2 regions of the Kitasatospora sp. NPDC098663 genome follow, and region 1 is predicted to be linked to the other one. Evidence: predicted binding sites of a transcription regulator. Region 1 holds the regulator's gene; the other holds the start of a gene.
What was found. Region 1 encodes HspR, which represses chaperone genes until heat shock. Its sites were predicted from a motif close to TTGAGNNNNNNNNNCTCAA; they were not measured.
Positions count from the first base shown of each region.

Region 2: lon (endopeptidase La) is a predicted target of HspR. The motif match lies at 5,440-5,458, and genes of this name have one in related genera.

Region 1 is NZ_JBIWAP010000002.1:121,974-129,581, reverse strand. Features, by position in the region: gene ACIQVZ_RS02655 (hypothetical protein) at 435-608, shown strand; gene ACIQVZ_RS02650 (hypothetical protein) at 691-1,698, opposite strand; gene ACIQVZ_RS02645 (heat shock protein transcriptional repressor HspR) at 1,900-2,424, opposite strand; gene dnaJ (molecular chaperone DnaJ) at 2,432-3,589, opposite strand; gene grpE (nucleotide exchange factor GrpE) at 3,828-4,463, opposite strand; gene dnaK (molecular chaperone DnaK) at 4,460-6,292, opposite strand; gene ACIQVZ_RS02625 ((Fe-S)-binding protein) at 6,643-7,608, shown strand, end outside.
Region 2 is NZ_JBIWAP010000013.1:176,924-184,531, reverse strand. Features, by position in the region: gene ACIQVZ_RS17045 (multifunctional oxoglutarate decarboxylase/oxoglutarate dehydrogenase thiamine pyrophosphate-binding subunit/dihydrolipoyllysine-residue succinyltransferase subunit) at 1-1,709, opposite strand, end outside; gene ACIQVZ_RS17040 (cell wall metabolism sensor histidine kinase WalK) at 1,992-3,122, opposite strand; gene ACIQVZ_RS17035 (response regulator transcription factor) at 3,215-3,952, opposite strand; gene ACIQVZ_RS17030 (rhomboid-like protein) at 4,516-5,313, shown strand; gene lon (endopeptidase La) at 5,481-7,608, shown strand, end outside.

The DNA.
Region 1 (7,608 bases):
CAGAAACACACGTGCACGCCGGCCCTCGGGGGCCTGTCCAGCGTGCTCTCGCAGGTAGGGCTCACTCATTGTCGACTCCGGGGGAGTGGCTGACCGGGTTCACCGGGCCCGGTGGGTAAGCAGGCAGGTCATGTCGAGAGCCGCTCGGCGGGCACTCGGCATGAGTAGGTAAAGGACTGGATTGAAGGTACATCGGCAAGTGTGGTGAGCTTGCCGGGACCATCGGGAGCGAACTGATCGTCCATCGTTGCCGGGGACCGAGTCCACTCCCGCACGGTGGCATCTCCATGCCTGGCATGGAGATGACGCACTCCCCCCGAAGGGGGACTGTGGCGTCTACGTCGATACTGCGGCATTATGTGGGCGGTTGGAGGACACGTCCTCAATTTGTCTCGACACTGCGACTATTTGGAAGGTGTGATCGCGTGCCTCGCATGATCCGACACGTTCGCATCGCGGCGGCCACGGTCGCTGTGGTTATCGCCGTACTGGCCGGTGGCGCTCAGCTCCAGGCCTCTGGGGGCGGCTCGGCGGATCGAGGGGCCTCGGTGACCCAGCAGGCGAAGACCGGCGTCATGACGCTGGAGAGCGACAGCAACTGGACCTGAGACGGGGCCAGTTGGGTTCTCGGGGTGGGCCTGGCCGGGATCCCGCGTCGCGACGCGGGGTCAGGCCGGCCGGTTCGACGACCTAGGCGGGGACGTCCGGATCCCGGTGCTGAGCGGCGCGAGCGAGGACGTAGCCCAGCTGAAAGAGCGAATCCACCTGGTAGTCCTCTCTCATGTCCGCTATGTGGCGTGCGAGAGTACGCTCGCTGATCCCGAGGCTGCGGGCTATCACGCGGTGGCTGGTGCCTTTGAGCAAAAGGTCGATGATCGTCTGTCGCAGGCTTGATATCACCTGCTGCGGGACGATGCGGGCGCCGTCGAATTCCAGCGCGTGGCTCCAGTGCCGCTCGAAGATCTCGGAGACGAGGAAGCTGATAATGGCGCGGTCGTGTATGAACGCCGCGACATTCAGATCGTCCGCGACCGGGATGATCGCGGTCCGCCGGTCGACGATGATGAGTCTGGCGTACGGCTCGTCAAGAGTTCTGACGTGTCCGCCCGCTTCGGTGATCGCCAGGACGTAGTCCCGGGTGGCCGGGTGGTAGCGGGTGCTCGGGTGATAGATCGTCCGGGCCAACGCACCCCGTTGGAGCAGCGCGAGGTCACGGTCACGGCTTCCGGCGAGGGCTTCCGGCGGGCGGGGGCCCCCGGGCTGTGCGGCGAGGAACTCCTCGGTGCAACTGTTCGCCAGTTGGCTGAGCCGCTGGTTGATGAGGGCCTTTCCCCGGACGTACTCGATACTTCCACCGGACTGCATCGGGGTGTTGAAGGCCTCTGCCAACTCCTTCAAGTCGGTGGGCAGTTCCTCGGCCCGGGACAAGAGGTCGAGCGCCTTGCGTTGCCACGACGCGATGAGGCCGACGGAAAGCTGCTGGGGGTCGACCGCGATGAGCACATCGTCCTCGTCCGTGTCGGGCACCAACAGGCCGATATCGAGGAGTTCTTGCAGATGCTTGGTCTCGGCCTTTACACGCTCTTGGCGCGTAAGTCGGCCATGATTGCCGACCACGTGGAGATAGAGATTCCGGGCATCGGCCGAGAGAACACCGAGCCCGCCTGACGTGAGCCCTGGCTCGGCCGTCTCTGGCATTTGCGGCTCCTTGGTGTTGTACAGATCCGGACGAGGGCTGGACAGGTCGGTCCCGGCTGGGATCATAGGCGCCTTTCACGCGGTTCGGAGTCGACGTGCAGCCTCGATGTGTGTCTGCTGACAGCACCCTCTCACCAAGACCGAGCCGCCGGCACCCCCCGGGTGGAGGGGAGCCGGCGGCCGGAGGTGTTCAGCCAAGTCTCAGCGTTTGGGGCGCCAGACGACCAGGGCGCTGGACTGGGTGGGGGGCTGGTAGGGGACGAGGTCGCGGCGGTAGGAGGCGTGGACGGCGGCCTCGCGCTGCTGGAGGGCGCTGGTGGCGCCTTCGAGGGAGTCGACCAGTTCGCCGATGCGGGACTGGAGCGCGCTGACCTGGTTCTCCAGCTCGATGATCCGCTTGATGCCGGCCAGGTTGATGCCCTCGTCCTGGGAGAGCCGCTGGACCTCGCGCAGCTGCTGGATGTCGCGCGCGGAGTAGCGACGGCCCCGGCCGGCGGTGCGGTCGGGGCTGACCAGACCGAGGCGGTCGTACTGGCGCAGGGTCTGCGGGTGCAGGCCGGACAGTTCGGCGGCGACGGAGATGACGTACACCGGGGTGTCCTCGGTGAGGACGTACTGCGGCGGGGCGGTGGGCCGCCGGGTGCGGCGGCCGTCGCCCGGCAGGCCGGAGCCGATGCCGGGCAGGCCTTCACCGATGCCGGGGCCGATGGGGCTGTCGGGGATCATCTGGTCGTCACGCTCCCTTCGCCGCCCGGAACAGGGCGGCTCGTGGGTCGTCGGAGGCGGTGGCCTCGCGGTACTGCTCCAGGGCGTTCAGCGCGTCCCCGGCGACGTGCCGAGGCACCACGACCTCGATGGTGACGAGGAGGTCGCCGCGGGTGCCGTCCTTGCGGGTGGCGCCCTTGCCGCGGGCGCGCATGGTGAGGCCGTTGGCGCTGCCGGGGGGCAGCTTCAGCTTCACGGCCGGCCCGTTCAGCGTGGGCACCTCGATGGTGGCGCCGAGGGTGGCTTCGGGGAAGGTGACGGGGACGGTGACGGTGAGGTTGTCCCCCTTGCGCCCGAAGACGGGGTGCTGGCCGACGTGCACGGTGACGTAGAGGTCGCCGGGCTGGCCGCCGCGTTCGCCCTGGGCGCCCTTGCCCTTGAGCCGGATGCGCTGGGCGTCCTGGACGCCGGCCGGGATGCGGACCTGCATGGTGTGGGCGGAGCTGGCCCGGCCGCTGCCGTGGCAGTCGACGCACGGGTCGTCGACGATCATGCCGCGCCCGCGGCAGTCCTTGCACGGCTCGGAGAGCGCGAACGCGCCCTGGCCGCGGCTGACGGTGCCGGCGCCGACGCAGGTCGGGCAGACCCGCGGGGTGGTGCCGGACTTGGCGCCGGTGCCGTTGCAGGTGCGGCAGGTGGCCTGGCTGGTCATCCGCAGCGGGACGGTCGCACCGTCGACGGCCTCGTCGAAGGCGAGGGTCACCTCGGTCTCGACGTCGGCGCCGCGCCGGGGCTGGGCCTGCCGGCCGCCGCCGCGGTTGAAGAGCCCGCCGAAGACGTCGCCGAGCCCGCCGCTGCCGGTGTTCTGGCTGCCGCTGAAGAGGTCGCCGAAGTCGAAGTTGTAGCTGCCGTTGCCCTGGCCGGGGCCGCCGGCCCGGAAGCCGCCGTTGGCGAAGAGGCTGCGGGCCTCGTCGTACTCCTTGCGGCGCTTCTCGTCGGACAGGACGTCGTAGGCCTCGGAGATGTCCTTGAAGCGTTCTTCGGCCTTGGCGTCGCCCTTGTTGGCGTCCGGGTGGAATTCGCGCGCGAGCTTGCGGTAGGTCTTCTTGATCTCGGCGGCGGTGGCGTCCTTGGGCACGCCGAGGACCTTGTAGTAGTCCTTCTCCACGTAGTCCTTGCCACTCATGCGTCCACCTCGCTCCGCTCGGCAGCCGCTCCGCGCAACACGCGCCCTTCAACGATTCGCTTCTCGACGATTCGCTCGCTGCGCTTGCTCATAGCTGCCGCCACCTCCCGATGTCCATCCTCGCTGCGCTGTCAACAGCCGCTTCACCGGGCGCTGTTGACAGCGCGCTGCGGAGCCGGCCGCCGTACTGGCCGGCGTACGACTCCGCAGCGCACTGGTTGTCAGCTGTCACAGGTTGTCAGCTGTCCGAACCACCGTCGGACTTGTCCGCGTCCCCGGACTTCGCCTCGCCGTCGGGCGCGGCCGTGGTCTGGGTGCCCGGCTGGGGCTCCGCGACGGCGACCATGGCGGGGCGGATGATCCGCTCGCCGATGCGGTAGCCCGGCTGGAGGATCTGCACGCAGGTGTCCTCGGTGACGTCCGAGGAGTAGCTGTGCATCAGCGCCTCGTGCATGGTCGGGTCGAAGGGCTCGCCCTCCTTGCCGAACTGCTGGAGGCCCAGCTTGGCGACGACCGTCTCCAGGGACTCGGCGACGGACTTGAAGCCGCCGGTGACCTCGCCGTGCTCGCGGGCACGGCCGATGTCGTCGAGCACCGGGATCAGGGACTCCAGGATGTTGGAGACCGCGATCTCGCGGACCGTCAGCCGGTCGCGCTCGACCCGCTTGCGGTAGTTCTGGTACTCGGCCTGCAGGCGCTGCAGGTCGGCGGTGCGCTCGGCCGACTCCCGCTTGGCAGCGGCGAGTTCGTCGGAGCCGGCACCGGAGCCGGAGTCGGCGGCGCCGGCTGCGGCGGCCTCCTCGGCGGCCTTGATCACAGCCTCGTCGGCGGCGGAGTCGTCGCCGGGCTTGCCGCCCTGCGGCTTGTCCGTCATGCCGCACCGCCCTTGGGCTTCTCGTCGTCCACGATCTCGGCGTCGACGACGTCGTCGTCCTTGGCCTGGGTGGACTCGCCGGCCGGGGCGGCGGCGTCGGCGTTGGCGTACAGCGCCTGGCCGAGCTTCTGCGCGGTGGTGGAGACCTTCTCCGAGGCTTCGCGGATCTTCGCGATGTCCTCGCCCTTCAGGGCCTCCTTGAGCTCGCCGATGGCGGTCTCGACCTCGGCCTTGACGTCGGCGGGGAGCTTGTCGGTGTTGTCCGCGATGAACTTCTCGGTCGAGTAGACGAGCTGCTCGGCGGAGTTGCGGGTCTCGACGGACTCGCGGCGCTTGTGGTCCTCCTCCGCGTACTGCTCGGCCTCGCGCATCATGCGCTCGATGTCGTCCTTCGGCAGCGCGGAGCCGCCGGTGACGGTCATCTTCTGCTCCTTGCCGGTGCCGAGGTCCTTCGCGCCGACGTGCATGATGCCGTTGGCGTCGATGTCGAAGGTGACCTCGATCTGCGGCAGGCCGCGCGGCGCCGGCGGCAGGCCGGTCAGCTCGAACATGCCCAGCTTCTTGTTGTACGCCGCGATCTCGCGCTCGCCCTGGTAGACCTGGATCTGCACGGACGGCTGGTTGTCCTCGGCCGTGGTGAAGATCTCGGAGCGCTTGGTCGGGATCGTGGTGTTGCGCTCGATCAGCTTGGTCATGATGCCGCCCTTGGTCTCGATGCCGAGGGACAGCGGGGTGACGTCGAGCAGCAGGACGTCCTTGACCTCGCCCTTGAGGACACCGGCCTGGAGCGCGGCGCCGATGGCGACGACCTCGTCCGGGTTGACGCCCTTGTTGGCGTCCTTGCCGCCGGTCAGCTCGCGGACGAGCTCGGCGACGGCGGGCATGCGGGTCGAGCCGCCGACCAGGACGACGTGGTCGATCTCGGAGAGCGAGATGCCGGCGTCCTTGATCACGTTGTGGAACGGGACCTTGCAGCGCTCCAGCAGGTCGGAGGTGAGCTGCTGGAACTGGGCGCGGGTGAGCTTCTCGTCCAGGTGCAGCGGGCCCTCGGCGGAGGCCGTGATGTAGGGCAGGTTGATCGAGGTCTCGGAGGACGAGGACAGCTCGATCTTGGCCTTCTCGGCGGCCTCGCGCAGACGCTGCAGGGCCATCTTGTCCTTGGACAGGTCGACGCCGTGGCCGGCCTGGAAGACCTTGACCAGGTGGTCGACGACCTTCTGGTCCCAGTCGTCACCACCGAGGTGGTTGTCACCGTTGGTGGCCTTCACCTCGACGACCCCGTCGCCGATCTCCAGCAGGGAGACGTCGAAGGTGCCGCCGCCGAGGTCGAAGACCAGAATGGTCTGGTCGTCCTTGTCGAGGCCGTAGGCCAGGGCGGCCGCGGTCGGCTCGTTGACGATGCGCAGGACGTTGAGGCCCGCGATCTCACCGGCCTCCTTGGTGGCCTGGCGCTCGGAGTCGGAGAAGTACGCCGGGACGGTGATGACGGCGTCGGTGACGGTCTCACCCAGGTAGGCCTCGGCGTCCCGCTTCAGCTTCTGCAGCACGAAGGCGCTGATCTGCTGCGGGTTGAAGTCCTTGCCGTCCAGGTTGATCTTCCACCCGGTGCCCATGTGGCGCTTGACCGAGCGAATGGTGCGGTCGACGTTGGTGACCGCCTGTCGCTTGGCCACCTCGCCGACCAGGACCTCGCCGTTCTTCGCGAAAGCGACGACGGACGGCGTGGTCCGCGCGCCCTCGGCGTTCGTGATGACGGTGGGCTCGCCACCCTCCAGAACGCTGACGACCGAGTTCGTCGTACCGAGGTCGATGCCGACCGCGCGTGCCATCGTAAATACCTCCACGGAAGAGTTGAGCTTTACAGGCTCAAGGATGCATGACCGGGTGGGTGTCGTCAACAGGGATGAGTCGTAGCCGCTCAACTTTGCTGAGCGGTCCCCTTCCCGCGGCCGCGGTGACTTCCCGTAGCCCCGGTCCTGGCCGCGGCCGTGGCGTGGCCCTGGCCGTGGCGCGTGTGGCGCCACGTGACTGCCGCCATAGCTTGGGAACCTTCTGGAGGGCTGGTGGCGGGCGGTAATGTCCGGGCCGTCGGCCCGGAAAGTTACCGGCGAGTACAATCCCTTCCACGCAGGACCGTTCAAAGACCGCTCAACAGCAAGCCGCAGGAGACGGAGAGCCGATGCAGCTAGCAGCGATCGTCATCTCGCTGGTCACGTTCGTGATCGGCACCGCGCTCGCCGCCCGTGCGGCGCTGTACATCTACAAAGTGGTACGGACCGGCCAGCCGGACCCCACCCGCTTCGGTCAGCCCGCCCAGCGGGTGAAGACCGTCGCGGTCGAGTTCGTCGGCCACACCCGGATGAACCGCTGGGGGATCGTGGGCATCGCCCACTGGTTCGTCGCGGTCGGCTTCTTCAGCCTGGTGCTGACCATCGTCAACGCCTTCGGCCAGCTCTTCGACGCCGAGTTCGCGCTGCCGATCATCGGCCACTGGATGCTCTGGCAGCTCTTCGTCGAGCTCGTCGGCACCCTCACCACGCTGGGCATCGCGACGCTGATCGTGATCCGGCTGCTCAGCCTGCCGTCCCGGTCCGGCCGCAAGTCCCGCTTCGCCGGCTCGATCGCCTGGCAGGCCTTCTACGTCGAGTACACGATCCTCGGCATCGGCCTCTGCATCCTGATGCTGCGCGCCCTGGAGGGCGCCCTCAACGGCGTCGACTCGTACGGGCCCGAGCACCTGGTCTCGTACCCGCTGGTCTCCGCCCTCAGCGGCCTGTCGCACGGCACGCTGGAGAACCTGATCTACCTCTTCGCGATGCTGAAGATCTGCATCTCGTTCGCGTGGGCGACCACCATCGGCATCAACCCCTCGATGGGCGTGGCCTGGCACCGCTTCCTCGGCTTCTTCAACATCTACTTCAAGCGCGAGGAGGACGGCGGCACCGCGCTCGGCGCCCTGCGCCCGATGACCAGCGGCGGTCAGCCGATCGACTTCGAGGACCCGGCCGACGACGCCGTGTTCGGGGTCTCCCAGGTCGAGCACTTCTCCTGGAAGGGCATCCTCGACTTCTCCACCTGCACCGAGTGCGGCCGCTGCCAGTCGCAGTGCCCGGCCTGGAACACCGGCAAGCCGCTCTCGCCGAAG
Region 2 (7,608 bases), on a different contig from region 1:
ACGGCCTCGTCGAGGCGGTGCTCGGCGGCGGCGTCGATGGTCGCGTCCAGCAGCGGGATGAGCGACTCGCCGCCCTCCAGCGAGAAGCGCTTCTGCCCGACGTACTTGGTCTGCAGGAAGGTCTCGAAGGCCTCGGCCGAGTTCAGCCGGCGCAGGATGCGCAGCTGCTCCTCGCGCTCGGGCTTGGAGTACGGCTTCTCCAGGCGCTCCTGCAGCCACCTGCGCTGCTTCGGGTCCTGGATGTGCATGTACTCGACGCCGACGGTGCGGCAGTACGTGTTGCGCAGCAGGCCGAGGATGTCGCGGAGCTTCATCATCTTCTGGCCGCCGAAACCACCGACCGCGAACTCGCGCTCCAGGTCCCACAGGGTGAGGCCGTGGGTGGTGACGTCCAGGTCGGGGTGCTTGCGCTGCTTGTACTCCAGCGGGTCCGTGTCGGCCATCAGGTGGCCGCGCACGCGGTACGCGTGGATCAGCTCCATGACGCGGGCGGTCTTGTTGACCTCGTCGTCGTGGGTGGTGGCGACGTCGGTGGCCCAGCGGACCGGCTCGTACGGGATCCGCAGCGACTCGAAGATCTCGTCGTAGAACCCCTTCTCGCCGAGGAGGAGGCGGTGGATCTCGCGCAGGAACTCGCCGGACGCCGCGCCCTGGATGACGCGGTGGTCGTAGGTCGAGGTCAGCGTCATGATCTTGGAGACGCCCAGGCGGGACAGGGTCTCCGGGGCGGAGCCCTGGAACTCGGCCGGGTACTCCATGGCGCCGACGCCGACGATGGTGCCCTGGTTCTGCATCAGGCGCGGCACGGAGTGCACGGTGCCGATGCCGCCGGGGTTGGTCAGCGAGACCGTGACGCCGGTGAAGTCGTCCATGGTCAGCTTGTTGGCGCGGGCCCGGCGGACGATGTCCTCGTAGGCCTGCCAGAAGCCGAAGAAGTCGAGGGTCTCGGCCTTCTTGATGGCCGCGACGACGAGCTGGCGGTCGCCGTTCGGCTTGACCAGGTCGATGGCCAGGCCGAGGTTGACGTGCTCGGGCTTGACCAGGAAGGCCTTGCCGTTCTCCACCTTGTAGCTGTAGTTCATGCCCGGGGCGGCCTTGATGGCCTGGACCAGGGCGTAGCCGATCAGGTGGGTGAAGGAGACCTTGCCGCCGCGGGCGCGCTGCAGGTGGTTGTTGATGACGATGCGGTTGTCGATCAACAGCTTCGCGGGCACCGCGCGGACCGAGGTCGCGGTCGGCACCTCCAGCGAGGCGTCCATGTTGGTGGCGACGGCCTTGGCCGGGCCGCGCAGCTGGATCAGCTCGGGGCCGGCGGGCGCGTCCGCCGCGGCGGCGGCCGGAGCGGCCGGGGCGGCGGCCTTGGGGGCCGGGGCCGGGGGCGCGACGGGGGCTGCGGCGAGCGGCGCGGGGGCCGGCGCCGGAGCGGCCGGGGCGGCCGGTGCGGCGGGGGCGGTCGCGGCCGGAGCAGCAGCAGCGGGCGCGGGGGCAGCGGCAGGGGTCGGCGTGGGGCCGGCCTGGGTCGCGGCCTGGGTCACTGGGGTCACCTCGGTACCGGGCTTGTAGTCGGCGAAAAAGTCCCACCAGGCTCGGTCGACCGAGTTCGGGTCCTGGAGGTACTGCTGGTAGATCTCATCGACGAGCCACTCATTGGGACCGAAGCCAGTGGAGCTAGCCGAGCTATTGGGGGTTTCAGGGGACTGTGGCGACACGGCGGCAACCGCCCTCTTCCGCTTCCTTTTGGGATGTTTGGACAGCGGGGATTAAGGCTACGCCCCTGACCAGTGATCGCGCAGTCCCCGGGCCCCAGGCGTCGCCCAGATCACAGTCCTGACCTGCAGTTTGGCTGAAAATGTGCGTTAGAAAGCCGTATCTGAGGGGAACCGATCGCCTCCACCCATAGGGCATATCCGGACAAAAACGGACAAAGCCCCATGCGGATCATCCAATGATCTTCGCGTACGTCTGTGTCGCTTCTGTGACGCATCCGACCCTCAGCGCTGCCCCGGCAGCCGGACCTCGATCCGGCAGCCGCGCGGCGACTCGGCGACCGCGATCCGACCGCCGTGCAGGTCCACCGCCCAGCGGGCGATGGCCAGGCCGAGGCCGGTGCCGCCGTCCGAGCCGGGCCCCTGGGCGGTCGCGGTGCCGCTGCGGCTGAACCGCTCGAACACCCGGCCGCGGTCGGCCGGCGGGATGCCCGGACCCTCGTCCTCGACCTCCAGCAGCAGGCCGCCGGGCCCGCCGTCGGGCCGCGCGCGCACCGTCACGGTGCCGCCGGGCGGGGAGTGCTTGCAGGCGTTGTCGACCAGGTTGGCGACCACCTGGTGGAGCCGTTCCGGGTCCGCCACGCCGGTCAGGCCGGTCGGGCTGACCTCCAGCGCCAGTCGGACGTCGCCGCGCCGGGAGAACGCCCCGCCGGCCGTCGCGCCGTCCACGGTGACCCCGCGCAGCACGCCGTCCAGGAACTCGCGCACCTCGAAGGGGCGGGCGTCCAGGTCGACCACGCCGTCGTCGATCTTGGAGAGGTCCAGCAGGTGGGTGACCAGGCGGCCGAGCCGCTCGGTCTGCTCCAGGGCGGCCCCCAGGGTCGCCGGATTGGGCTGGACGACGCCGTCCACCACGTTCTCCAGCACGGCGCGCAGCGCGGCGATGGGCGTGCGCAGCTCGTGCGAGACGTTGGCGACCAGCTCGCGGCGGTGCCGGTCGGCGGCCCCCAGGTCGGCGGCCATCTGGTTGAAGGTGGTCGCCAGCTCGCCGATCTCGTCGCGCGAGTTCACCTCGACCCGGCGGCTGTAGTCGCCGGAGGCCATCGCGCGGGCGGCGGCCGTCATCTCGCGCAGGGGGGCGGTCAGCCCGTGCGCGAGGAACTGCATGAAGAGCAGCGAGGCGATCATGGAGAAGACCATGATGATCCGGATCTGGGTCTCGGACCGGATCGCCACGACCACCATGCCGGTGGCCAGGAAGACGGAGACGATCACCAGCAGGGCGAGCTTGCCCTTGATCGAGCGGACCGGGTCGAGCGGCCTGATGTCGGCCCAGACCCGGCGGGCGGCGCGGGCGGCCAGTGTCTGCGACCGCGTGCCGCCGGTGTCCCCGTTGCGTTGCTGTGGAAAGGTCATTGGTCCCCTGTGATCCCCGCGTACATCCCCCGCGTGGTGCGCGGCAGTTCGGGACACGGGCCCCCCGGAGGCCCGTCGCCCGAGGCTCGCCGCTAGGAGAGCGGGGCCTCCAGCGCGTACCCGACACCGTGGACGGTGCGGATCCAGCTCGCGCCGATCTTGCGGCGCAGCGCCTTGACGTGGCTGTCCACGGTGCGGGTGCCGGACGCGTCGGTCCAGTCCCAGACCTCGGCCAGCAACTGCTCGCGGGTCAGCACGGCGCGCGGCTGCGCGGCCAGGCAGGCGAGCAGGTCGAACTCGGTGGGCGTCAGGTGGACGTCGCCCGAGGCGAGCCGGACCCGGCGCTGCACGTGGTCGATCTCCAGCTCGCCGAAGCGCAGCGAGCCGAGCGCGGGCGTGCGGGCCGCCTGCTGGGCACGCTCGACGCGGCGCAGCAGCACGTTGACCCGGGCGGCCAGTTCGCGCATCGAGAACGGTTTGGTCATGTAGTCGTCGGCGCCCACGCCGAGGCCGACCAGCAGGTCCGTCTCGTCGTCGCGCGCGGTCAGCATCAGCACCGGCACCGGGCGCTGAGCCTGGATCCGGCGGCACACCTCCAGGCCGTCGAAGCCGGGCAGCATGATGTCGAGGACCACCAGGTCCGGCTGCCAGGTGTGGAAGCCGTCGACCGCGCCCGGCCCGTCGTGGGCCACGGCGACCTTGAAGCCCTCCGCGCCCAGCCGGGCCGCGATCGACTCCGCGATCGTCGGCTCGTCCTCCACCACCAGTACTCTGCGTTGGCTGCTCACCGTGCCGCCGCTGTGGTTGTTGTCCTGCTGAAGTTCTGTCACGGTCACGCCACCGCCCCCAGGGCTGCGGGCCGGCCACCTGTGGGGATGGCGGGGCTCCGCTCGTAGTCTTGTTCCGTCGTGGACTGTGCCGGGTCCGCCGTCCCGTCGTGCGTGCGGGTCGGCGGGCGGATTGCCGCCCGCCCACTTCTCCCGCGCACTTCGCAGCGTACGGACAGCGGATGCCTCCCGGCAGGTGGACCGGACGTTTCCGGCCCGTGGGCCGGCTGTCGGGCCGCCCTCGGAGCCCACTGCACGAGTGGGCACGGGCCGATACCTTACCCGGCGATTTTTCTCTGCGTAACGGTACGTATGCAGTCGAGTTGACGCCAAGTCGCCGGTCAGAGCCCCTGCCGGTGCGCTCGCCGGAAGTAGGTCTGGACCAATATCAGGAATCCGGCCGACCGGTTTCCCGGCGGTCTTCACCGCCTTTTCTCAGATGCCTCTCAGAACCTCGACGTAACGTGGCCACGACAACGCCCGCGGGGCGGGATCCGCGGCGCGCGCCGGTACGTTGGGCACCTGGGTGAGGGGCCGGTGGCTGCCGGCGTGGAGCGGAGGGCGGCATGGCTGGACTGCGGCGAGGTGCCGGACGGGTCGGGGCGTCGCCCGCCGGCCCGCCGTACGGGATGCTCCGGCACGGTCTGCGCACCGGCGTCGTCGAGTGGCTGCTGGCGCGGGTGCCGACACCCCGGCGAAACCCCTTCACCCTCGGCTATCTCGCCGTGGTGGGCGCCACCACGACCTTCGCCAAACTCGCCGACCCGGAACTCGTGCAACGGCTGCAGGAGGCCTCCAGCTCCGACGGCCACAACCTCCTGCAGCACCCCCTGCGCGCGCTGGTGCTCAGCGGCTTCTGGGTGGCCGGCGAGGTGTGGATGCCGTACCTGTGGGGATTCGCCGTCACCCTCGCGCCGCTGGAGCGCCGGATCGGCCCCGCCCGGGCGGCGGCGGTCTTCGCGATCGGGCACGTCACGGCCACGCTGCTGTCCCAGGGTGTGGTGATCACCGCGGTGGAGACCGGGCGGATGGAGACCGCGGCGCTGGACTACCTGGACATCGGCGTCAGCTACGGCGTGCTCACCTGCCTGGGCGCGGTGGCCGGGCTGCTGCCGTGGCGCGGGCGGCTGGTCGCGCTCGGCGGCGCCGGGCTGCTGATCGCCGAGCAGATCCTCACCGAGCGGGACCTGGTCACCGCCGTGGGGCACCCGGCCGCGGTGCTCACCGGGGTGGCGCTGTGGCGCTGGCTGCGCCGGGCCCAGGCCCGCCGGCCGCGGCCGAAGCCGCGGACGCGCCGGGTCGAGGCGCCGGCCGCGGGCTCCTCGCCCGCGCCGGGCGGCGCTCCGGTCCTGGACGTGCGCTGACCCTTCCGGGTGCCGCCCCGCGCGCTTTTGACGGCACGTCCCGCGCCCTCCCCCCGCTCGCTCCACACCCTCCTCCTGTTCGCTCATGGCGAACACCGCCCCGGGAACATCCGGCGCACGCCAGGCCTTAGTCAGGTCGACTCAACTTCACTGACTGGGGAGAGATCATGGCATCGACGTCCACACCGCTCACCCTGCCCGTGCTGCCGCTCGACGACGAGGTCGTCCTGCCGGGCATGGTCGTCCCGCTGGACCTCAAGGACACCGAGGTGCGCGCCGCGGTCGAGGCCGCCCGCGCGGCGGCCACCGGCACCGGCAAGCCGCAGGTCCTGCTGGTCCCGCGGGTGGACGGCTCGTACGCGGCGGTCGGCACCCTGGCCACCGTCGAGCAGGTCGGCCGGCTGGCCGACGGGGAGCCGGCCGCGCTGGTGCGCGCCGTGCGCCGGGTCCGCATCGGGGCCGGCACCACCGGCCCCGGCGCCGCCCTCTGGGTGGAGACCACGCCCTTCCGGGAGTCCTCGGTGGAGACCCCGGTGGCCGGCCGGGCCGCCGAGCTGGTCAAGGAGTACAAGGCGCTCTCCACCCAGTGGCTGCGCAGGCGCGGCGCCTGGCAGATCGTCGACCGGGTGGCCCAGATCGAGGGCGTCGGCGAGCTCGCCGACAACATCGGCTACGCGCCCTTCGCCACCGCCGAGCAGAAGCTCAAGGTGCTGCTGGAGGCCGACCAGGTCGCCCGCCTGGAGTACGCGCTGACCCTGCTGCGCGACCACCTCGCCGAGGAGGAGGTCAACGACACCATCCGCAAGGACGTCGAGGAGGGCGTGGCCAAGCAGCAGAAGGAGTTCCTGCTCCGCCGCCAGCTGGAGGCCGTCCGCAAGGAACTGGCCGAGCTCAACGGCGACCCGGCCGACGAGGAGGGCGACTACCGCGCCCGGGTCGAGGCCGCCGACCTGCCCGAGAAGGTCCGCGACGCGGCCCTCAAGGAGGTCGACAAGCTGGAGCGGGCCTCCGAGCAGTCCCCCGAGGGGCCCTGGATCCGCACCTGGCTGGACACCGTCCTGGAGCTGCCCTGGAACGAGCGCACCGAGGACGCGTACGACATCGCCGGCGCCCGCGCGGTGCTGGACGCCGACCACGCCGGCCTGGCCGACGTGAAGGACCGCATCGTCGAGTACCTCGCGGTGCGCAAGCGCCGGGCCGACCAGGGGCTCGGGCTGGTCGGCGGCCGGCGCGGCGGCGCGGTGCTGGCGCTGGTCGGTCCGCCCGGCGTCGGCAAGACCTCGCTCGGCGAGAGCGTGGCCCGCGCCATGGGCCGCACCTTCGTCCGGGTCGCGCTCGGCGGCGTCCGGGACGAGGCCGAGATCCGCGGCCACCGGCGCACCTACGTCGGCGCGCAGCCCGGCCGGCTCGTGCGGGCGATCAAGGAGGCCGGCTCGATGAACCCGGTCGTCCTGCTCGACGAGATCGACAAGGTCGGCTCCGACTACCGGGGCGACCCGGCCGCCGCCCTGCTGGAGGTGCTGGACCCGGCGCAGAACCACACCTTCCGGGACCACTACCTGGAGGTCGAACTCGACCTCTCGGACGTCGTCTTCCTCGCCACCGCCAACGTGCTGGAGGCCATCCCCGAGCCGCTGCTCGACCGGATGGAGCTCGTCCGCCTCGACGGCTACACCGAGGACGAGAAGGTCGTCATCGCCCGCGACCACCTGCTCCCGCGCCAGCGCGAGAAGGCCGGACTGGGCGGCGACCAGGTCAGCGTCGACGACGCGGCACTGCGCCGACTGGCCGGGGAGTACACCCGGGAGGCCGGCGTGCGGAACCTGGAGCGCTCGATCGCCCGGGTGCTGCGCAGGATCGCCGCCCAGGCCGAACTCGGCGAGCGCGAACTGCCCGCCGCGATCGGCCCGGACGAGCTGCGCGCCCTGATCGGCCGGCCCCACCACGTGCCGGAGGCCGCCCAGGCGCCGGCCGAGCGGCGCACCGCGGTCCCCGGCGTGGCCACCGGCCTCGCCGTGACCGGCGCCGGCGGCGACGTCCTCTACATCGAGGCCTCGCTCGCCGACGCCGAGACCGGCGGCACCGGACTCACCCTCACCGGGCAGCTGGGCGACGTGATGAAGGAGTCCGCGCACATCGCGCTCTCCTACCTGCGCTCGCGCGGCGCCGAACTGGAGCTGCCGGTCACCTCGCTGCGCGACCGCGGCGTGCACCTGCACGTCCCCGCCGGGGCCGTCCCCAAGGACGGGCCGAGCGCCGGCATCACCATGACCACGGCGCTCGCCTCGCTGCTGT